4 regions of the Streptomyces sp. iso_384 genome follow, and region 4 is predicted to be linked to each of the others. Evidence: riboswitches for the same ligand, from Rfam matches in the RefSeq annotation. Region 4 holds a riboswitch; each other region holds the start of a gene.

Region 1 (5,635 bases), 2.6 Mb from region 4:
GGCATCGTGCTCGGGGTCGACGAGAACGCGACCTACCCGGTCACGGAGATGCGGCTCGACCCGGGAGCGATGCTCGCCCTCTTCACGGACGGGCTGATCGAGCGCCCCGGCACGGACATCGACGAGGGCATCGAGCGGCTGCGCGCCACAATCGAACGCATCGGCGCGGTCCCGCTGGCCGAGACGGCCGACCAGGTCATCGGAGAGGCCAGGGCGGCCGTCGACCGCCCCGACGACATCGCGATCCTGCTCGCCGCCCGGTGGGCCGAGGCTCCGGCGGTGCGGCGACCCCCGGCGGCGCGGACCTTCGGACCGGACCTGTGGCGCACGTTCCGGGGGCCGGGTCCGGGGCACTCCGCAGCCCCGGGCCCGGCCCCCTAGGGCACGTCAGGCGTCTGCCGGGCGCTCGGCCGGCACGAAGGCCTCGGAGGCCTCCAGCATGCCCTCGCGCTCCACGACCTTGATCCGCTCACGGCCCTGGGCCGCGCCCAGTGCCTGCTCGTGGGCGTCCAGCTTGTGCCAGCCCTCCCACGTCGTGTAGCGGACGCCGCGGTCCTCCAGGAAGGCCTCGACGGCCTCCGGGGCGGGCGCGGCCGGCTCGGGCAGGCGGCCGGCGGCGTGGTCCTCCAGGACGCAGGCGACCGTCTCGTTGGCGTCGCCCTTGGTGTGCCCGATCAGACCGATCGGACCGCGCTTGATCCAGCCCGTGACGTAGACCGAGGCCATGTGCTCGTCACCGGCGATGACCCGGCCCGCCTCGTGCGGAACGGTGCCGGAGGACACGTCGAAGGGGAGCTTGGGCAGCTCCTCGGAGTAGTAGCCGACGGCGCGGTAGACGCTCTGCATGTCCCAGTCGGTGAACTGGCCGGTGCCCCGGACATTGCCGGTGCCGTCCAGCTCGGTGCGCTCGGTGCGCAGCGCGGTGACCTTGCCGTCCTCGCCGAGGATCTCGACCGGAGATTCGAAGAAGTGCAGGAACAGCTTGTGCGGGCGGTCGCCCACGTCGCGGATCGCCCAGTTCTCCAGGGTCTGCGCGACCATGTTGGCCTGCTTGTTCTCCCGGCGGGTGGCGATGGAGCCCTCGTCGTACTCGATGTCCTCGGGGTTGACGATGACCTCGATGTTGGGGGAGTGGTCGAGCTCCCGCAGCTCCATCGGGCTGAACTTGGCCTGTGCGGGGCCACGCCGCCCGAACACATGCACCTCCAGCGCCTTGTTCTGCTTGAGGCCCTGGTACACGTTGTCCGGGATCTCGGTGGGCAGCAGCTCGTCCGCCGTCTTGGCCAGGACGCGGGCCACGTCCAGGGCCACGTTCCCGACGCCGAGCACGGCGACCTTCTCCGCGGTGAGCGGCCAGGTGCGCGGGACCTCGGGGTGCCCGTCGTACCAGGAGACGAACTCGGCGGCGCCGAAGGAGCCGTCCAGCTGGATGCCGGGGATGTCGAGCGCCCGGTCGGCCTCGGCGCCGGTGGAGAAGATCACCGCGTCGTAGAAGGACCGCAGGTCGTCCAGGCCGATGTCGTGCGGGTAGCTGACGTTGCCGAAGAGCCGGATCTGGGGCTTGTCCAGCACCTGGTGCAGGGCCTTGACGATGCCCTTGATGCGCGGGTGGTCGGGGGCCACGCCGTAACGGATCAGGCCGAAGGGCGCGGGCATGCGCTCGAAGAGGTCGATCGAGACCCCCGGGTCCTGGCAGACCTCGGATTTGAGCAGCGCGTCCGCAGCGTAGATACCGGCGGGGCCGGCTCCGACAATGGCGACGCGGACGGGGCGTGTCATGGCGTGGTGATCCTTCGGGGCGGGCGAACGCGGGCAGGTACAGCGTACGTCGGAGGTAAGGGTTGGCTTACTAGTCTCCACCCCACACCGTAAGCGATCGCCGCGCGGGCCCTTCGACCGCCCCCACCCAGAGTGTCCGATTGGCCCGTTTCGTTATGCCTATATGGTGGATTTGGTTCTTTTGCTCCGTCTATCCGTAAAGAGGTTTCCAGGCCTTTTGATGCATTTGGCTGGGCCGGTTTTCGCCAACGCCGCAAGCGAGTGGTGAGCGTCACGTCCGAGGAGGCGGACGCAGAAGCGGAGGCATCGGTTCCCTTCCGTGCGAAGAAAGTTGACGCCCTGACGGTGCGGCCCGATCCGGGAATTCCGTCATTCGATCTTGTGGAGGAAAGGGAATCCGGAATGCAGGGCTTGTTCTGTCCCGCGTTTCTCGCCTACGGTCACCGTCAATCCGGACGGAACGCCGAATCCTGCCGCCGTCCGGGAATCCGAAACCCACTCACGTACGGCAGGAGCGGGGGACCCAGGTAAGTCGCCGAACCGTAACCGGAACGGCTTGGGGTGAAGTCGCACGACCGTGCGGCCAGACATCTCCCGTCTGAACCCGACAGCTCACCTCGCAGGCGCCGGAGAGGAAATCCCCCATGCCCGCAAAGGGTAAGCACCGCCGTTCCCAGTCCACCTCGCTGCGTCGCGGCCTCGCCGCCGTGACCACTGGCGGAGCCGTTCTCGCGCTCCCCGTGATCGGCGCGACCAGCGCCTTCGCGGCCCCCGCTCCCATCGCCGCGCCGCAGGCCGTGGCCCCCGCCGCGGTTGCCGCCCAGGCGAATTCCGCCGCGAAGGCCGCGCCCGCCCACCATTCCGTGGTGGCCGGTGAAACTCTTTCCAAGATCGCTCGTGAGCATTCCGTCAGCGGCGGCTGGAAGGAGCTGTACGAAGGCAACCGGAAGATCGTCGGAGAGAATCCCGATCTTATTCACCCGGGTATCAAGCTGACGCTCGGAAACAAGGCAGACGCCCCGTCGGACGCCAAGTCCTCCAAGGCTTCCGCCGCCACCGGACGCGGTGCGTCGGCGGACCGCGCCGACCGTTCGGAGCGTACGGACATCGCCCCGGTGGCGAAGGCCGCTCCGGCCGCCGAGAAGGCCGCCACGTACACCAACGACCTCGACGGCTGGATCAAGGAATCGCTCGCGGTCATGGCCCAGCACGGCATCCCCGGCACCTACGAGGGCATCCACCGCAACATCATGCGCGAGTCCTCGGGCAACCCGGCCGCGATCAACAACTGGGACTCCAACGCGGTCAAGGGCACCCCGTCCAAGGGTCTGCTCCAGGTCATCGACCCGACTTTCCAGGCCTACCACGTGCCCGGCACCTCGACCGACAGCTATGACCCGGTCGCCAACATCACGGCCGCGTGCAACTACGCCGCGGACCGCTACGGCTCGATCGACAACGTCTTCGGCGCCTACTGATCCTTCGCGCCCGAGCCGGAAGAGGCCCCGGACCGCACGGTCCGGGGCCTCTTCCGGCTCGGGTGGCAGCGCGAAGTTACCCCCAAGTTTCTAGTGACTTACCACGCGATCGACAGTAGAACCTGTTGCACTCTGTCGAGAGTGAGGGATGTCACATGAGTGACACTACCATGCAGGACAGCGGGGCCAAGGGTGTCTCGCGTCGAAGATTCATCACTGGAACAGGTTCTCTTCTGGGGGTCGCTGCGCTGGCCGGGACCACCGCCCCGGCGTGGGCGAGCGCCCGGGCGGCAGCGGCGCCGATCGGCTCCGGGGCCCATGTGCCGGTCCTGGTCATCGGCACCGGATACGGCGGCTCCGTCGCCGCCCTCCGGCTCGCCCAGGCCGGTACGGACGTCCACATGGTCGAGATGGGCATGGCCTGGGACACCCCGGGCGCGGACGGCAAGATCTTCGCCAACACCACCAGACCGGACGACCGCTCCTTCTGGCTGCGGACCCGGACCAAGCAGCCGCTGAGCAACTTCCTCGGCTTCCCGATCGACAAGGACGTCAACCGCTACACCGGCATCCTGGACGCCGAGGAGTTCGGCGGCATCACGGTCTATCAGGGCCGCGGCGTCGGGGGCGGATCCCTGGTCAACGGCGGCATGGCCGTCACGCCGCGCCGGGAGAACTTCGGCGCGATCCTCCCGACGGTGAACGCCGAGGAGATGTACGGCACCTACTACCCGCGCGCCAACAGCGGGCTGGGCGTCACCACCATCGATCCCGCCTGGTTCGACACCGTCGACTGCTACCGGTACGCCCGGGTCGGCCGAAAACACGCGCAGCGCTCCGGCTTCCCGTTCCTCTTCGTGCCCGCCGTGTACGACTGGGACTACATGAAGCAGGAGGCGGCCGGAACCGTACCCAAGTCGGCCCTGGACGCGGAGATCCTCTACGGCAACAACTACGGCAAGAAGTCGCTCCAGAAGACCTACATCGACCGGATCAGGGCCACCGGCCGGGTCACCATCTCCCCGCTCCACAAGGTCACCACCGTCACCCCGGCTCCCGGTGGCGGCTACACCGTGCTCATCGACCAGCTGGACACCGGCGGCCGGACCACCGTCACCAAGACCGTCACGGCGGACAAGGTGTTCTTCGCCGCGGGCAGCGTCGGCACCAGCAAGCTGCTCGTCGGTCTCAAGGCCACCGGCGCCCTGCCCCTCCTCAACAACGAGATCGGCAAGGGCTGGGGCGACAACGGCAACGTCATGTGCGGCCGGGCCAACCACCTCTGGGACCCGACGGGGAAGGTGCAGTCGTCCATCCCGACCGGCGGTATCGACAACTGGGACGCCGGCGGAGCGTTCGCCGAAGTCGCTCCGCTGCCCACCGGCATCGAGACCTGGGCCTCCTTCTACCTCTCGATCACCAAGAATCCCAACCGGGCGCAGTTCACCTGGAACGCGGCGGCGGGCAAGGCCGAACTGAACTGGCAGACGGCGTGGAAGCAGCCGTCCATCGACGCCGCGAAGACCATCTTCGACAGGATCAACCAGAAGGAGGGGACGATCTACCGCACGGACCTCTTCGGTGTGTACAAGATCTGGGGCGACCACCTCACCTACCACCCGCTGGGCGGTGCGGTCCTGGACAAGGCCACCGACAACTACGGCCGGCTGCACGGCTACCCCGGCCTGTACGTCATCGACGGCGCGCTGATCCCCGGCAACACCAGCGTGAACCCGTTCGTGACCATCACCGCGCTCGCCGAACGCAACATCGAACGGATCATCGCGACCGATCTGTAGGCGACCCGCGAAAGAGCCCGGGGCCGGGAGTGCCAACCCGGCGGCCCCGGACTCCGTCCGTGGGGCCCCCGCCCCTCACCCGTGACCGGGCAGTACGCACACCGCGTCGATCCCCAGCACATGGTTGAGCCGCCCGAACGCCAGCCACGAGCCGATGCTCATCGTCAGCTCCACGATCTCCGCCTGGCTGTAGTGCGCGGTCATCCGCTCCCAGAAGGCGTCGTCCAGACCGTGATGGTCGAGCGTGTACCGCTCGGCGTACTCCGCCGCGAGCCGGGTCCGCTCGTCGAAGGCGCCGGTCGTCCGCCACTCGGTCACCGCCCCGGCGAACTCCTCCTCGACCTTCGCCCCGTCCCGCTCGGTCCGCCAGTCCAGGCAGAACAGGCACCCGTTGATCTGGGCCACCCGCAGCCGTGCCGCCTCGAACTCCCGCAGCCCCAGCGTCGTGTGCTCGTAGACGGACATCGAGAACGTGGCGGCGGCCATCCCGATCCCGGGCACCATCTCCCCCCATACATAGCCGATGGGCTCCTGGCCCTCCGGAATATCGATGATCATGCCGGTCTCCTTCCCAGCCTG
Region 2 (5,635 bases), 6.6 Mb from region 4:
TGTCGTCCTTCAGGGCCACCAGCGCACGAGCCCGGTATCTGCTGCTTGGTGGAGGTGTCCCTGACCTCCCCGTAACCGGAGCCTCCGTCGCCCGGGTGGGGTTGCCTCAGCAGCGGCGACTGCGACCGGGGTCACGTGGCCTGGGGAAAAGTGGTCGGAGCAGCCGCTCCGATGCCGTAGAGTTGGGTTTACCGACGCGGGGTGGAGCAGCTCGGTAGCTCGCTGGGCTCATAACCCAGAGGTCGCAGGTTCAAATCCTGTCCCCGCTACTGAAGGCCCGGGCCCGGCACGCACAGCGTGCCGGGCCCGAGTCGTTTCCGGGGCCCGGTCGAGCACGCTTGACCTTGACGCAGCGTAAAGATCTAGCGTTTCCGGCATGGAGTGGTCCATTCAGGAAATCGCCCGCCGGGCCGGCACCACGAGCCGCACGCTCCGGCACTATGGGGACCTCGGTCTCCTCGCGCCGAGCCGGATCGGGAGCAACGGCTACCGCTACTACGACCAGGACGCCCTCGTCCGGCTGCAGCGCATCCTGCTGCTGCGGGAGCTCGGGCTCTCGCTGCCCGCCATCAAGGACGTGCTGGAGGGGCAGCGGGACACGGCCGTGGCGCTGCGGGCGCATCTGCGCCTGCTCGAACAGGAGCAGGAGCGCATCGGGCGGCAGATCGCCTCGGTGCGGACCACTCTCCACAAGACCCAGGAGGGGATGGAACTCATGGCCGATGAAGTGTTCGACGGCTTCGACCACACCGCTCACGAGCAGGAGGTGACCGAGCGCTGGGGCCGGGACGCGTACGAGGAGGGCGACCGCTGGTGGCGTTCGCTCGGGGACGGGGAGAAGAAGGCGTTCCAGGACGAGCACGAGGCCATCGCCCGCGACTGGGGGCGGGCCAGGGAGGCCGGGCTCGCCGCCGACGGGGCCGAGGCGCAGGACATCGCCCGGCGGCACTGCGCCTGGCTGTCCTCGGCCAAGGAGCCCAGCCGTGCGTACGTGATCGGGCTCGGTGAGATGTATGTCGCCGATCCGCGCTTCGGAAAGAACTACGATCGCTACGGGGACGGCACCGCCGCCTTCGTACGGGACGCACTGACGGTCTACGCGGAACACCGGCTCTCCGACTGACCCCGGAAAGGCCGGGACTCCGTTCGCTTCCCCCTATTCGGCCGATGCGGAGTCGCCGCTCGGCGCGGCTCCGGGAAGCCTGGACGGGGCGCGGTACCGTCCGCAGCCGTGGGTGGACCGGGCAGGAGTGCACAGGTGGGGATGGCCGAGAGACGGCGTGGCGGCACGGCGGGGAGCATCGACGCCGTGGGCCGTGCGGTGTTCGGATCCCCGGGAGGCGATGTGACGCCGGGCGGCCGGGGATCCCGGCGGTTCGTCCGGATGCTGCCCGCCCTGCTGATCGTCGGCGGGCTGCTCTTCGACTCGCTGGCCCCGCCCAACTTCACCGCCGTCCCGCTGTTCGTCGCGGCCCCGCTGATCGCCGCACCGTTCTTCTCGCTCTCCAGGACCATCCGCACGGGCATCGCCGCGGTCGTCTCCGTCATCGCGATGCGGCTCTCCGACGGGACGTCCACCCAGGTCGTCCCGGTCATCGAGACGATCACCGTGCTCACCGCCTCGGCGCTGGCCCTCGTCATCAACGCCGTCGTGCGGCGCGGCAACGAGCAGCTGGCCTCGGCCCGGGTGATCGCGGAGACCGCCATGCGTGCTGTGCTGCCGACGCCGGCCGAGCGGATCGGCGGGCTCCAGGTGGCCGCGCGGTACGAGGCGGCGCAGGCGGACGAATTCGTCGGCGGCGACCTGTTCGCCGTCGCGGACACCCCGTACGGCGTACGCCTGGTGGTCGGCGACGTGCGCGGCAAGGGGCTCGGCGCCGTCGAGGCGGTGGCGGTGATCATCGGGTCGTTCCGGGAGGCCGCCGAGCAGGAGCGCTCGCTGGAGGGCGTGGCGCAGCGGCTGGAGCGGGCGCTGGCCCGGGAGGGGACGCGGCGGTACGGGCTGGACGTCATGGAGGGGTTCATCACCGCCGTACTGGCCGAGATCCCGCCCGGTTCGGCCTCGCTGCGCATCGTCAACCGCGGCCACCCGGAGCCGATCCTGCTGCACGCGGACGGCGCCCTGGAGGTGCTGGCGCCCTCGGTCCCCGCGCTGCCGCTGGGGATGGACCTGGGGGTGTGGCCGGACCGGGCCGACGAGTGGGAGATGCCCGCCGGGGCGACGCTCCTCGCGTTCACGGACGGGCTGTCGGAGGCCCGGGACGCGAACGGGGTCTTCTACGATCCGGCGGCCCGGCTGCGCGGCCGGATCTTCCCGGGCCCCGAGGAGCTGCTGTCGGCGCTGACCGACGACGTACGGCTGCACACCGGAGGGCGGACCACGGACGACATGGCGCTGCTTGCGGTCGGCCGGCCGGCGGAGGGGCAGCCGGTGCGCCGGACGACGGTGAAGATCGTGGGCCGGGGCGATGACACGGTGCGTAACTGAAGGGCACCGCTCCGCATAACATTTGACACACCATCAGAAAAAGGGGTGTGGCTGATCCGTGGTCAAGTCGCCCGATTCCGCCCGCTTGTGACCCGTACATCCCTACCGTGCCCCTTAATGATCAACAGGAACAGCTTGGAATCGGGCCCGGGTGTCTATTAACGTTCGATAACGCAGCGCGGTCGTCCCAGCCGTCGTCAGAGACGGCACCGCGCGCGAGCGCCGAATTCCGCAAGGGAACCGGGGAACCACCTACATGGGGTGAATCGGACGCCTGCGTCTCGTGAGAGACGGAGGGGCCCGTAGGAGACCTTCCTGCTCCGAACCCGTCAGCTAACCCGGTAGGCGAGAAGGAAGGAAAGGAGTGCGCCCACGTGGCGTCCAACAAGCCTGCCCCTGAGGCCCCGTCACCTTTCAGTGCCGACACCTTCGGTGACGCGGAGCGGTCCTGGGAGGAGTGGAATCCCACCGAGGAGTCCATCCGGCCCGTGCGCGGCAGGCACCGCGTAGCCAAGCAGCGTGGTCTGGCCCGTAGCTCCACCGTCCTCGGGGTCGGCGTCATAGCGGCCGTCGGTGCGGGTGGCATGGCCACCGCGCAGGACAAGGCCCCGGTCTCCATCTCCCTTCCCGATTCCATCGCGGACAACCTCCCCGACGCCAAGTCCCTTCCCGGCGTCGGGTCCTTCATGTCGGACGCCGCCGAGCCCGCCCCGGTCGCCGCGGCCGCGCCGCTCACCACCGCCGGCCTCACCACCGCCGAGGCCGAGGAGGGCACCACCGACGCGGGCGAGGCCCTGCGCGCCCGGATCCTCCAGCAGGCCGAGCAGCAGCAGGCCAGCGCCGACGCCGAGGCCAAGGCCGCCGCCGAGAAGGCCGCGGCCGAGAAGGCGGCGCAGGAGGCCAAGAAGCAGCAGGACCAGGCCGAGGCCGAGGCCGCCGCGAAGAAGAAGGCCGCGGAGGAAGCGGCCGCGAAGAAGAAGGAGGCCGAGCGTCTCGCGAAGCTCGCCGCCAGCTTCTCCCTCCCCACCTCCTCGTACACGATCACCTCGACCTACGGTCAGTCCGGGGCCCTGTGGTCCTCGGGCCAGCACACCGGTCTGGACTTCGCCGGGTCGGCCGGTACGCCGATCAAGGCCGTGCACGGCGGCACGATCACGTCGGCCGGCTGGGCCGGTTCGTACGGCTACCGCACGGTGCTCCAGCTCGATGACGGCACGGAGATCTGGTACGCGCACCAGTCCTCGATCGACGTCTCGGTCGGCCAGAAGGTCACCACCGGCGAGACCATCGGCCGCATGGGCGCCACCGGCAATGTGACCGGTGTGCACCTCCACATGGAGGTCCGCACGGCGGGCGGTTCGGCGATGGACCCGATGGCCTGGCTGAACAGCAAGGGCCTCTCGGTCTGAGATCCCGGCCTTTCGGTCCCTGTCCCCGGCCTTCCGGCTGACGTACGTCCCCCGTCGCCACCCTCCCCGAAACTCCGGCAGCCCTGACGCACACCCCCCGACGTCAGGGCTGCCGGTCTGTCCGGGGGCAGCCGGCCCGGTCGGGTCCGCGCGGCGGTGGAGTACGACCCCGTGGTGCGCCATCCGGTGGAACGCCACCGTGGAACACCATCCGGTGGAATACCTCCGCCGCCCCGGCCCGTTGAACCCTCACATGACTTCCGCGCGCACTCTCGGCACCTCCGACCTCCAGGTCTTCCCCCTCGCCCTCGGCGGCAACGTCTTCGGCTGGACGGCGGACGAGAAGCAGTCCTTCGCCGTCCTGGACGCGTACGTCGCGGCCGGCGGCAACTTCATCGACACCGCCGACGCCTACTCCGCCTGGGTCGAGGGGAACCGGGGCGGCGAGTCGGAGACCGTCATCGGCAAGTGGCTCGCCTCCCGCTCCAACCGGTCCGACGTCGTCGTCGCCACCAAGGCCGGCGCCCACCCCGACTTCCGGGGCCTGTCCGCCGGCGCCGTCAAGGGCGCGGCCGAGGCCTCGCTGCGCCGGCTCGGCACCGACCACATCGACCTCTACTACACGCACTTCGACGACGAGACCGTCCCGGTCGAGGAGATCATCACCGCCCTCGACCAGCTGGTGAAGGACGGCAAGGTGCGCCACATCGCCGCCTCCAACATCAGCCCCGAGCGGCTGCGGGCCTCCCTCGACTTCTCCGAGCGCGAGGGCCTCGCCCGGTACGTCGCGCTCCAGCCGCACTACAACCTGGTCTCCCGCGACACCTACGAGGGCGAGCTCCAGGACACCGCGGCCGCCGCCGGCCTCGCCGCCGTCCCGTACTACGCGCTCGCCTCCGGCTTCCTCACCGGCAAGTACCGCCCCGGTACGACCGTGGAGAGCGCCCGGTCCGCGAAGGCGGGCGGCCACCTGGAGTCGGCGCAGGGCCGCAGGGTGCTGGCCGCCCTCGACCAGGTCGCCGGGGAACGGAACGCCGAGGTCGCGACGGTCGCCCTCGCCTGGCTCGCCGCACAGCCGACCGTCGTCGCCCCGATCGCCTCCGCCCGTACGGTCGAACAGCTCCCCGCCCTCGTCGCGGTCGCCGACCTGCGGCTGACGGACCGGGAGGTCGCGCTGCTCACGGAGGCGTCGGCCTGACGGAACCGCTACTGCGACGGGCGTCGGTGGGTGGTGGGCGGTGCGCTGTCGTACGGCTGGGGGGCCTGGCCGCTGTATCCGTATCCGTAACCCGGTCCCTGCCCGTACCCGTTTCCGTACGGCGTCGGCGGGCGGCGGTAGTGGTGGGCGGCCGGGCGGTGTGTGAGGCGGGCCGCGTGGGTGAGGGCCGGGGCGGCTATGTCACGGCGCTGCCAGAGGTGGTGCAGCAGCTCCCGCTCGCGGGCGCCGAAGTCCGGGCCCACCGCGCCGTGGCGGGCCCGGCGGCGCAGGCCGGCCAGGGAGGCCGCGAACGACTCGTACTCCGCGACCGCGCGGGCCGCCGCCCGGCCCCGGGTCCGGTCCTGCTGCCAGTGGCGGGCCAGATCGCGGGCCATGCCCCGGGCCCGCATGGAGGAGAGCGCCGACGGTTCGGCGGGGGTGAGCCAGCCGGCCGCCGCGTACGCGGGCAGCTCGGCCGCCAGGGTGCGCAGCTCGCGCTGGCGTGACCAGATCGCCAGCCAGGTCACCAGGCCGAACGCC
Region 3 (5,635 bases), 1.2 Mb from region 4:
GCCGCCAAGCAGCTCTCCAAGGAGCTGTTCCCGGCCACCGCCCGGATGTCCCGCCCGCGCCTGGGCACCGAGGAGACCGTCCGGCGGATCGATCAGGCCGCCGTGCGCGCCTTCTTCGACGCCCATGTCCGCCCGTCCACGGCGACGGCCGTGATCGTCGGCGACCTGACCGGCATCGACCTGGACGCGCTGCTGGCGGAGACCCTCGGCGACTGGTCGGGCAACGCCGGCCAGGCCCGACCGGTGCCGCCCATCACCGCGGACGACACCGGCCGTGTGGTCATCGTGGACCGCCCCGGCGCGGTCCAGACCCAGCTGCTGATCGGCCGCATCGGCGCCGACCGGCACGAGCGCGTGTGGCCGGCGCAGGTCCTCGGCACGTACTGCCTGGGCGGCACCCTCACCTCCCGGCTGGACCGGGTGCTGCGCGAGGAGAAGGGCTACACCTACGGCGTACGCGCCTTCGCCCAGGTGCTGCGCTCCAGCGGCCCCGACTCGGGCGGCGCGGCGATGCTCGCGATCAGCGGTTCGGTGGACACGGAGTCCACCGGACCGGCGCTGGAGGACCTCTGGAAGGTTCTGCGGACGCTGGCCGCCGAGGGGCTGACCGACGCCGAGCGTGAGACGGCCGTGCAGAACCTGGTGGGCGTCGCCCCGCTGAAGTTCGAGACCGCCGCCTCGGTCGCCGGCACGCTGGCCGACCAGGTCGAGCAGCACCTCCCCGACGACTACCAGGCCGACCTCTACGCCCGGCTCGCCGAGACGGGCACCGTGGAGGCGACCGCCGCCGTGGTCAACGCCTTCCCGGTGGACCGCCTCGTCACGGTCCTCGTGGGTGACGCCGCGCGGATCGAGGAGCCTGTCAAGGCACTCGGCATCGGCGAGGTGTCCGTCGTCACCGGCTGACGGCATCCGTGGCACACCGCCGCGAAGAGGACCCCGACGAACGGAAAGTTCACCGGGGTCCTCCATTTTTGACCGATTGGCGAGCTTCGCTCCCTTTTGTTGGAGAGGTTGCCTGTCTGCCCTGTGGGATGCGCGACAAATCCCCCTGTCCGTTTGGTGATGGGAAGTCGCCCCGCCTAGCGTCGGCCCGGCTGTCCGTCACCCGTATGCCGCATCCGCGGCGCCGGGCAGTCATCGCCGAGTCCCCGTCAGGCGCGAGCCTGGGGAGCCGGGGACCCACACGCAGTCCCTGGGGTGAATCGGAGGCCCGTGCCGTGAACCGGCGCGGGGATCCGTAGGAGACCTTCCTGCTCCTAACCCGTCAGCTAACCCGGTAGGCGAGAAGGAAGGAAAGGATCAGCCTCTCCATGGCGTTCACCCGTGCCACCGGGAAGCACCGTGCCCCGAGCCGCCTGACGCGCCGCAGCGCCCAGGCCGCCGGCATCGCGGCCCTGGCCACCACCGGAGTCATCGGCTCGCTGTCCTCCCCGGCGCTCGCCGCGGACGCCGAGGCCGCCAAGGTCGCCGACACCGGCCTCACCCAGGCCATCGCCCTCGACGCCACCCTCGCCGACCAGATCGACGCCCAGGCCCAGGCCCAGAAGCAGCAGGCCGAAGTGGTCGCCAGGGCGAAGGCGAAGGCCGCCGCCGAGGCTCGTGAGAAGGCCGCCAAGGCCAAGGCCAAGGCGAAGGCGGAGGCCGAGCGCAAGGCCGAGGCCCGCGCCAAGGAGATCCGCGAGGAGAAGGCCCGTGCCGCCCGCGCCGCCGAGCGCGCCCGGCTGAACGCCTTCCACCTCCCGGTCGCCGGCTCCCACGTCACCACCGGCTACAAGACCGGCGGTTCGCTCTGGTCCTCCGGCAGCCACTCCGGCGTGGACTTCATGGCCGCCTCCGGCAGCTCCGTCGTCGCGGTCGGCGCCGGTACGGTCGTCGAGGCCGGCTGGGGCGGCGCGTACGGCAACAACATCGTGCTCCGGATGTCGGACGGCACGTACACCCAGCACGGCCACCTCTCCTCGATCGGCGTCTCCGTCGGCCAGAGCGTCTCCTCCGGCCAGCAGATCGGGCTCTCCGGCTCCACCGGCAACTCCACCGGCCCGCACCTGCACTTCGAGGCCCGCACCACCCCCGACTACGGCTCCGACATGGACCCCGTCGGCTACCTGCGCTCGCACGGTCTGAACGTCTGACCCGCCTCCGCACGCCTCCGCCCGAAGGCCCCGGCACCCGCCGGGGCCTTCGGCAATTCCAGCCTGAAGATTTCCATGGATTCCGGCCTGCCATCGGAAATTCCGGCAGATTGCAATAGAGTCACGGAACAGACGTCGGGCGGCCGCGTTTCGCGGGGATCAAGGCGGAGGTTCGGACATGCGCATTCCCGCGCATTCGGTATGCACGGCAATCCGTGACGACATCGTCTCCGGTGTCTACGAGCGCGGCAGCCGCCTCACCGAGGAGCTGCTGGCCCGCCGCTACGGGGTCTCCCGCGTCCCCGTCCGCGAGGCCCTGCGCACCCTGGAGTCCGAGGGCTTCGTGGTCACCCGCAGACACGCCGGCGCCTGTGTCGCCGAACCCACCGCGCAGGAGGCGGCCGACCTCCTGGAGCTGCGGATGCTCCTGGAGCCGCTGGGCGCGGCACGCGCCGCCCAGCGCCGCACGGAGGCCCATCTGAAGGTGCTCCGGGGTCTGGTCAGGCTGGGTCAGGAGCGGGCCCGCCGGGGCGAGGGCGAGGATCTGCGCTCGCTGGGCGGGTGGTTCCACGAGACCCTCGCCCAGGCGTCGAGCAGCCCCGGCCTCATCGCGCTGCTCACCCAGCTCCGGCACAAGATCGCCTGGATGTACGCGGTCGAGCAGCCGGCCCGTCCGGTCGACGCCTGGGCCGAGCGCGGCGCGATAGTGGACGCCGTGGCGCGCGGCGACGCGGAGCGGGCGAGGGCGCTGACCGCCCAGCACGCGGAACGCGCCACCGGCGTCCACCGGCTCCGCCGCCCGGATCTCGCGGGGCGTCGCACCGCCGCCGTTCCGCCGGTGAGAAGTTCGCAACACGGCGTAAACACTGCGGGCGTCCGGCATTAACAGAAGAGCCGTATACAAAGAGAGGCAATTCCGGTGCGCCATTCAGGCTGCCCGCATTATCGAGGTGCGGCTCTTTCCTGAATCTTTCCCGAAAGCGAAAGAGCCGTGATCCCTTCACGGGATCACGGCTCTTTCGCCGGTCGCATCCGGGCGGACCCGGAGTCGCATGGGTCAGACGGTCTCCGGAAGCTCTTCCAGGCCCTCGGCGACGAGCTTCGCCAGCCGGTCCAGAGCGGCCTCGGCGTCGTCCGCGTCGGACGCGAGCACGATCTCCTCGCCGCCCTGCGCGCCCAGACCGAGCACGGCCAGCATGGAGGCGGCGTTCACCGGGTTGCCGTCGGCCTTGGCGATCGTCACCGGGACGCCGGAGGCCGTGGCGGCACGGACGAAGATGGAAGCGGGGCGGGCGTGCAGGCCCTCGGCCCAACCGACGTTTACGCGGCGCTCAGCCATGGTTCTGCCCTTCACATATCAACGGTTGTCTAGACCAGTCTCTCATGCAGTGCGTGGTGCTGTGCCCGGCCTCCTGTCCGGCCGTAGGCTTTGGCCATGGAGCCCACGCCGGAGCAGAGTCCGCATCACGCGTACCCCGACCACTGGGAAGCGGATGTGGTGCTCCGCGACGGGGGCACCGCGCGCATCAGGCCGATCACCACGGACGACGCCGAGCGACTGGTCAGCTTCTACGAGCAGGTGTCCGACGAGTCGAAGTACTACCGCTTCTTCGCCCCGTATCCCCGCCTATCCGACCGGGACGTGCACCGCTTCACCCATCACGACTACGTCGACCGGGTGGGACTGGCGGTCACGATCGGCGGCGAGTTCATCGGGACCGTTCGCTACGACCGCATCGACGACCGGGGCCGCCCCGCCTCCGCGCCCGCCGACGAGGCCGAGGTCGCCTTCCTCGTCCAGGACGCCCACCAGGGCCGCGGAGTCGCCTCGGCGCTGCTCGAACACATCGCCACGGTCGCCCGCGAGCGCGGCATCCGGCGCTTCGCCGCCGAGGTGCTCCCCGCCAACAACAAAATGATCAAGGTGTTCCGGGACGCCGGGTACACCCAGCGCCGCAGCTTCGAGGACGGCTCCGTCCACCTCACCCTCGACCTCGAACCCACCGAGAAGTCCCTCGCCGTCCAGCGCGGCCGCGAACAGCGCGCCGAGGCCCGCTCGGTGCAGCGCCTCCTCGCCCCCGACTCCGTCGTGGTCATCGGCGCCGGGCGCACCCCCGGCGGAGTGGGCCGCACGGTCCTGCGCAACCTCCTCGCCGCCGGCTACACCGGCCGCACCTACGCCGTGAACCGCGCCTTCGACGAGGGCCTGGCCACCCTCGACGGCGTTCCGGCCCACCGCTCGCTCGGCGAGATCGACGAGCAGGTCGACCTCGCCGTGATCGCCGTCCCCGCCCACCGGGTGCCCGAAGCCGTCGCCGACTGCGGGGAGCACGGCGTCCAGGGCCTGGTCGTCCTCTCCGCCGGTTACGCCGAGCGGGGCGCCGACGGCCGCGAGCTCCAGCGCGAACTGGTCCGCCAGGCCCGCTCGTACGGCATGCGGATCATCGGCCCGAACGCCTTCGGCATCATCAACACCGCCGAGTCCGTCCGGCTGAACGCCTCGCTCGCCCCCGAGTCGCCCGCCCGCGGCCGGATCGGTCTGTTCACCCAGTCCGGCGCGATCGGCATCGCGCTGCTCTCCGGCCTCCACCGGCGCGGCGCGGGCCTGTCCTCCTTCATCTCGGCCGGCAACCGGGCCGACGTCTCCGGCAACGACTTCCTCCAGTACTCCTTCGAGGACCCGGACACCGACGTCGCCCTGCTCTACCTCGAATCGCTCGGCAACCCGCGCAAGTTCACCCGCCTCGCCCGCCGCACCGCCGCCGTGAAGCCCGTCGTGGTGGTGAAGGGCGCCCGGCACAGCGGCTCCACCCCGCCCGGCCACGCGGTCCCGGTCAGCCGCATCCCCGACGCCACGGTCTCCGCGCTGATGCGCCAGGCCGGCGTCATCCGGGTCGACACCGTGACCGAGATGGTCGACGCCGGGCTCCTGCTGGCGGGCCAGCCGCTCCCGGTCGGCCCCCGGGTCGCCATCCTCGGCAACTCCGAGTCCCTCGGCCTGCTGACGTACGACGCCTGCCTGGCCGAGGGGCTGCGCCCGCGCCCGCCGATCGACCTCACCACGGCCGCCTCCCCGCAGGACTTCCGGGACGCCCTGGCCGAGGCGCTGGCGGACGGCACCTGCGACGCCGTGATCGTCACCGCCATCCCGTGGGTGGGGGAGAACGGCGAGGCCGAGACCGGCGACGGCCAGGTGCTGGCCGAGGCCCTGACCAAGGCGGTGGCCGGGGGCTCCGCCAAGCCGGTGGCCGTCGTCCACGTCGAGATCGGCGGCCTCGCCGAGGCACTGGCCGCCGCGAGCAGCACGGCCGCCCCACGCCCCCGTACGGTGACCCCCGCCGCCCGGACGCGAGCGGCCGCCACGGCCACGACGGCCGGCACGCCCGCAGCACAGGAGGCCACCACCGCCCCGGCCGCGCCCGCCACCCCCGAAGCGACCACCGCCCCGGAAGCCGCCACCAGCCAGGAAGCCGCCCCCCGCCCCGGCCGCATCCCCGCCT
Region 4 (5,635 bases):
GAGAGCGCCAGTTGCAGGGCCGGGTCCAGGGTGCCGCCGCGGTACTGCGCGGTGGCCAGCGACCCCAGGGCGTTGCGGGTGGTGTTGAGGCGGTCGGTGCGGCGGGCGGCCTCGTCGGTCAGGGCCTCGACCTCGCGGGTGGCGGCGGCCGCCTTCTCCTTCGCCCCGTTGTACTTCTCGGTGGCGACCTCGGCGTCGTGGTAGAGCCGGTCGACCTTCGCCTTGACCTGGTCGGCGGTGGGGGACGGTTCGGCGGGGGCCGCGCCGGCCCCGGTGACCGAGCCGGCGGTGGCGGCTCCGGCGAGCGCCAGGGTGGCGGCGGTACGGGCAGCAGGGCCGGTGAACGGGCGCTGCTTGGGTTTTCGGTGGGCTGACCTGCGGTGCGCTGCCACGGGGGCGGCATCCTTCCTGTCGGCTGGCCGCCGGGGGATACCGGCGGGTCCGTGAAGGACGCTAATCCGGGCGCGGAGAAAAGAGTCGCCATGACAGCTATTGCCCTGATGTGACGTTTCGCCGGTCACTCGTGATCGAAGCGATCGAGGAAGGCTTGCCTCACTGAAAGGTAAAACGTTGGCCATGGCTAGGCTCCCGAGCCATGGACGTACTCATCAATGTCTTCGTCGCCCTGCACATCATCGGCATCGCCTCCCTGCTGGGCGGCTTCCTGACGCAGATGAAGGCCATGGGGTCGGGGACCGCCCGGTTCACCCCCGCGATGCTGCACGGCGCGCTGACCATGCTGGTCACCGGCATGGCCCTGGTCGGCCTCAACCAGGCCGACGACCAGACCGTGAACAACGTCAAGATCGGCATCAAGCTGGCGCTGCTGGTCGTGATCCTCGCCCTGGTCTACGTCAAGCGCGACGAGGAGAAGGTCGACAAGGGCGCGTTCATCGCGGTCGGCGCCCTCACGACCGCCAACATCTTCATCGCCACGGTCTGGACCTGAGGCCGGACCACCGGACCTGAGGCCTGGCCGCGGCCTTCCGGGGGCGGCCGCCGATGAGCCGCCCCCGGCCCCGTACGCCTGCTACGCCGGGCGGACGCTCCCGTAGATCGGCATGTAGTAGATCGACTCCTCGCGCACGTTCGCACCCGGCTTCGGGGCGTGGATCATCATGCCGTCGCCCTTGTAGATGCCCACGTGGCTGATGTCGTCGTAGAAGAAGACCAGGTCCCCCGGCTGCAGGTCGGACGTGGCGACCCGGGTCCCGACCTTCACCTGGTCCCAGGTGGTCCGGGGCAGGGTCACGCCCGCCTCCCGCCACGCCGCCTGCGTCAGCCCCGAGCAGTCGTAGCTGGAGGGGCCCGTCGCGCCCCAGACGTACGGCTTCCCGATCTGGGCGCGGGCGAAGGCCAGCACCTTCTCCGCCTTGGCCGCGTAACCGCTGCCCGTACCGGAGCCGGTGCCCGAACCCGTGCCCGTACCGGAACCGGAGCCCGTGCCCGAACCGCCGCCCGACTCCTTCGCGGCCTCCTCGCGGGCCTTCTCCTCCGCCTCGGCCCTCTCCTTGGCCTCGGCGGCCTGCCGGGCGGCCAGCTTCGCCGCCTTCTCCTTGGCCTCGGCCTCCTTCTTGCGCTCCAGCTCCGCCAGCCGCGCCTTCTCCTCGGCGGTCAGCCGGGACAGCAGGCCGCGGGCCTCGGTGAGCTTGGTCTGCACGCCCTTCTTGCTGGAGGCGAGCGTGGCCTGCGTCTCGGTGAGCGTCTCCAGGCTCTTCACCGCCTCCGCGCGCTTCTTCGCCGCCGAGGCCTGCTGCGTACGGAAATCGGTGACGGCCTTCTGCTGCCGCTCCGTCGCCCGGTCCATCAGCCGGCTCTGGTCGAAGTACCCCTGCGGGTCGTCCGCCAGGAAGAACGTCGCCGTGGGCGCGATGCCGCCGCTGCGGTACTGGGCCGCCGCGTAGGAGCCCAGCGCGCGGCGCGCCTCGTTGATCTTCTCGGTCCGCTTCGCCACGTCCGCGAGCAGCGTGTCGACCTTCTTCTGCTGCGTGGCGGAGGCGGCCTTGGCCCGGTTGTACTCCTGGGTCGCGGTGCCCGCCTGCCGGTACAGGGCGTCGACCTTCTTCTGCACTTCCTCGATGGCGGGCTTCGGCTCCGCGGGCGCGGCCGTGGCGCTCTGCGTGGAGAGCAACGTCACGGAGGCCAGCGCGGCCGTCGTCAGCCCGACGGCGGGAGTGGTGGTGCGCACCTTCGTGCGCGGCTTGCGATGCGATGCCAAGACCGGCATCTCCTTCCGTGGACCGCCTACCGGGTTAGCTGTCGGGTTCGGACGGAACGGAAGGCTGTCCTACGGTCCGGATGCGAGGTCACGGACCGATTCACCCCGGTTCTGCGTGTGGGTCCCCGGTTCCGAACTGCCTGGAGGGCAGGACGGATTCGGCAGAGGTGTCCGTTAGGCGCGGTTCGCCTCAGAGAGGTACGGATCACCTGACCGAGCACGCTAGCCAACCCGTGCCACCGCTGGGAAGCACGATGAGCGATATGCCCGATACATTTTCGTGACCTTTTCGGATCCAGGGCTCCGCACCCCCTCCGACCGGGCACTCCTTCACGGAACGTGGACGTCCGCTCTCCGTGCGTAGGGCCGAGGTCACCGCTTCCCGGCTTCGGCGGAAGGTTGTCGGTGCGGCCGCCTAGACTCGGTAGGCGATGAGCAGCCTCTTTGACGACAGTTTCCTGACCGGCCTCCAGCCCGCGGAGGACGGCCCCCCGCCGCCCCCCGAGGACCACGCGCCCGAAGCGGTGCCGGAGGGACTCTTCGAGGGCGTCTACGACGCGCCCCCGCCGCCCCGGGACGGGTACTACCGGGACGGTCACCCGCGCCCGGTGCTCGACTCCGCCGCGCTGCTCGACGGGCTGAACACCGAGCAGCGTGCCGCCGTCGTGCACGCCGGCTCCCCGCTGCTCATCGTCGCCGGGGCCGGCTCCGGCAAGACCCGGGTGCTCACCCACCGCATCGCCCATCTGCTGGCCGAACGCGGCACGCACCCCGGGCAGATCCTCGCGATCACCTTCACCAACAAGGCCGCCGGCGAGATGAAGGAGCGCGTCGAGCAGCTGGTGGGCCCGCGCGCCAACGCCATGTGGGTCATGACCTTCCACAGCGCGTGCGTGCGCATCCTGCGCCGCGAGTCGAAGAAGCTCGGCTTCACCTCGTCGTTCTCGATCTACGACGCCGCCGACTCCAAGCGGCTGATGGCCCTGGTCTGCCGCGATCTGGATCTCGACCCCAAGCGGTATCCGCCGAAGTCCTTCACCGCCAAGGTCTCCAACCTCAAGAACGAGCTCATCGACGAGGAGACCTTCGCCGGGCAGGCGGCGGACGGCTTCGAGAAGACCCTCGCCCAGGCGTACGCGCTCTACCAGGCCCGCCTGCGCGAGGCCAACGCCCTGGACTTCGACGACATCATCATGACGACGGTCCACCTCCTCCAGGCCTTCCCGGACGTGGCCGAGCACTACCGCCGCCGCTTCCGCCACGTCCTGGTCGACGAGTACCAGGACACCAACCACGCCCAGTACACGCTGGTCCGTGAGCTGGTCGGCCCGGCCGGGGAGAACGACGCCCCCGCCGAGCTGTGCGTGGTCGGTGACGCGGACCAGTCGATCTACGCCTTCCGGGGCGCGACCATCCGCAACATCCTCCAGTTCGAGGAGGACTACCCCAGCGCCACGACGATCCTGCTGGAGCAGAACTACCGCTCCACGCAGACGATCCTCTCCGCCGCCAACGCCGTCATCGAGCGCAACGAGAGCCGCCGTCCCAAGAACCTCTGGACCAAGGCCGGCTCCGGCGCCCGCATCACCGGCTATGTCGCCGACACCGAGCACGACGAGGCGCAGTTCGTCGCCGACGAGATCGACCGGCTCACCGACGCGGGCGACGCCAAGGCGGGCGACGTCGCCGTCTTCTACCGCACCAACGCCCAGTCCCGTGTCTTCGAAGAGATCTTCATCCGCGTCGGCCTGCCCTACAAGGTCGTCGGCGGCGTGCGCTTCTACGAGCGCAAGGAGGTCCGGGACGTCCTGGCCTACCTCCGGGTCCTCGCCAACCCCGAGGACACCGTCCCGCTGCGCCGTATCCTCAACGTCCCCAAGCGCGGCATCGGCGACCGCGCCGAGGCCATGATCGACGCCCTGTCGATGCGCGAGAAGATCTCCTTCCCGCAGGCGCTGCGCCGCGTCGACGAGGCGTACGGCATGGCCGCCCGCTCCTCCAACGCCGTCAAGCGTTTCAACACGCTGATGGAGGAGCTGCGCACGATCGTCGAGTCCGGCGCCGGACCGGCCGTCGTGCTCGAAGCGGTCCTGGAGCGCACGGGCTATCTCGCAGAGCTCCAGGCCTCCACGGACCCGCAGGACGAGACCCGTATCGAGAACCTCCAGGAACTCGCCGCCGTCGCCCTCGAATTCGAGCAGGAGCGCGGCGAGGAGGAGGGCGCGGGAACGCTCGCGGAGTTCCTGGAGAAGGTCGCGCTCGTCGCCGACTCCGACCAGATCCCCGACGAGGACGAGGACGGCTCCGGCGTCATCACGCTGATGACCCTGCACACCGCGAAGGGCCTGGAGTTCCCGGTCGTCTTCCTCACCGGCCTGGAGGACGGCGTCTTCCCGCACATGCGGGCCCTCGGCCAGACCAAGGAGCTGGAGGAGGAGCGCCGCCTCGCGTACGTCGGCATCACCCGCGCCCGCGAACGGCTCTATCTGACCCGGGCCGCGATGCGCAGCGCCTGGGGCCAGCCCTCGTACAACCCGCCCTCGCGGTTCCTGGAGGAGATCCCGGAACAGCACCTGGACTGGAAGCGCAAGGGCCCGATGGCCGCTCCCGCCGGACCGACCTCCGGCATCACGTCCTCGCTCTCCTCCTCCCGCGCCCGCACCGGCCCCTCGGGCTTCGCGACCCGGCGTTCCACGGAGAAGCCGACGGTCACCCTGGTGGCCGGGGACCGGGTCACGCACGACCAGTTCGGGCTCGGCACGGTGACGGCCGTCGAGGGCTTCGGCGACCAGGCCAAGGCGACGGTCGACTTCGGCGACGAGCGCCCGAAGAAGCTGCTGCTGCGGTACGCGCCGGTCGAGAAGCTGTAGACGGGCGGACAGACGCGAAAAGGGGGGCCCTCGGGCCCCCCTTTTTTCTCACGTGCTCGTCAGGTCGGGTTGACGCCCTTGCTGCGCAGCCACACCAGCGGGTCGATCGCGGCGCCGCCGCCGGGCCGGACCTCGAAGTGCAGGTGCGGACCGGTGGAGTTGCCCGAGTTCCCGGAGTACGCGATGACGTCACCGGCCTTCACCGGACCCGAGCGGATCTTGGTGCTGCTGAGGTGGCAGTACCAGGTCTCGGTGCCGTCGGCCGCCGTCACGATCGCCATGACCCCGTAGGCGCTGTTCAGCTGGGTGCGTACGGTGCCGTCGGTCGCGGCCATCACCGGAGTGCCGTACGAGACGGGGAAGTCGATGCCCGAGTGCACGGACATCCAGTTGACGCCCGCCTGGCCGTAATAGGCGCTCAGCCCGTGCTGCTTGACCGGCAGGACGAACTTGGGGCGCAGCGCCTCACGGCGTGCGGCCTCCTCCTCGCGCTTCTTCTTCTCCGCCGCCTGCCGCTCCCGCAGGTCGATGCGCTCCTGGGTGCGGC

What was found. A riboswitch is a leader RNA that binds a small molecule or an ion and turns the genes downstream of it on or off. The one in region 4 is predicted to bind cyclic di-AMP.
Region 1: linked by a shared signal. The riboswitch ahead of AC0VY3_RS19080 (transglycosylase SLT domain-containing protein) and the one ahead of AC0VY3_RS30560 (C40 family peptidase) in region 4 are both predicted to bind cyclic di-AMP.
Region 2: linked by a shared signal. The riboswitch ahead of AC0VY3_RS01110 (M23 family metallopeptidase) and the one ahead of AC0VY3_RS30560 (C40 family peptidase) in region 4 are both predicted to bind cyclic di-AMP.
Region 3: linked by a shared signal. The riboswitch ahead of AC0VY3_RS25165 (M23 family metallopeptidase) and the one ahead of AC0VY3_RS30560 (C40 family peptidase) in region 4 are both predicted to bind cyclic di-AMP.

What each region holds. Positions count from the first base shown of each region.
Region 1 covers NZ_JBWBTT010000001.1:4,259,290-4,264,924, reverse strand. Annotated here, with positions in the region: gene AC0VY3_RS19090 (SpoIIE family protein phosphatase) at 1-381, shown strand, start outside; gene AC0VY3_RS19085 (FAD-dependent oxidoreductase) at 388-1,779, opposite strand; cyclic di-AMP (ydaO/yuaA leader) riboswitch at 2,262-2,420, shown strand; gene AC0VY3_RS19080 (transglycosylase SLT domain-containing protein) at 2,424-3,257, shown strand; gene AC0VY3_RS19075 (GMC oxidoreductase) at 3,413-5,056, shown strand; gene AC0VY3_RS19070 (carboxymuconolactone decarboxylase family protein) at 5,132-5,614, opposite strand; gene AC0VY3_RS19065 (NAD(P)H-dependent amine dehydrogenase family protein) at 5,611-5,635, opposite strand, start outside.
Region 2 covers NZ_JBWBTT010000001.1:249,489-255,123, forward strand. Annotated here, with positions in the region: gene AC0VY3_RS01090 (hypothetical protein) at 1-19, opposite strand, end outside; tRNA gene AC0VY3_RS01095 (tRNA-Met) at 196-269, shown strand; gene AC0VY3_RS01100 (MerR family transcriptional regulator) at 377-1,123, shown strand; gene AC0VY3_RS01105 (PP2C family protein-serine/threonine phosphatase) at 1,265-2,488, shown strand; cyclic di-AMP (ydaO/yuaA leader) riboswitch at 2,699-2,851, shown strand; gene AC0VY3_RS01110 (M23 family metallopeptidase) at 2,863-3,897, shown strand; gene AC0VY3_RS01115 (aldo/keto reductase) at 4,151-5,095, shown strand; gene AC0VY3_RS01120 (PrsW family intramembrane metalloprotease) at 5,104-5,635, opposite strand, start outside.
Region 3 covers NZ_JBWBTT010000001.1:5,608,986-5,614,620, reverse strand. Annotated here, with positions in the region: gene AC0VY3_RS25170 (M16 family metallopeptidase) at 1-906, shown strand, start outside; cyclic di-AMP (ydaO/yuaA leader) riboswitch at 1,132-1,300, shown strand; gene AC0VY3_RS25165 (M23 family metallopeptidase) at 1,314-2,135, shown strand; gene AC0VY3_RS25160 (GntR family transcriptional regulator) at 2,314-3,021, shown strand; gene AC0VY3_RS25155 (HPr family phosphocarrier protein) at 3,193-3,474, opposite strand; gene AC0VY3_RS25150 (bifunctional acetate--CoA ligase family protein/GNAT family N-acetyltransferase) at 3,571-5,635, shown strand, end outside.
Region 4 covers NZ_JBWBTT010000001.1:6,835,420-6,841,054, reverse strand. Annotated here, with positions in the region: gene AC0VY3_RS30570 (C40 family peptidase) at 1-392, opposite strand, end outside; gene AC0VY3_RS30565 (hypothetical protein) at 596-949, shown strand; gene AC0VY3_RS30560 (C40 family peptidase) at 1,031-2,227, opposite strand; cyclic di-AMP (ydaO/yuaA leader) riboswitch at 2,226-2,392, opposite strand; gene pcrA (DNA helicase PcrA) at 2,650-5,088, shown strand; gene AC0VY3_RS30550 (M23 family metallopeptidase) at 5,148-5,635, opposite strand, start outside.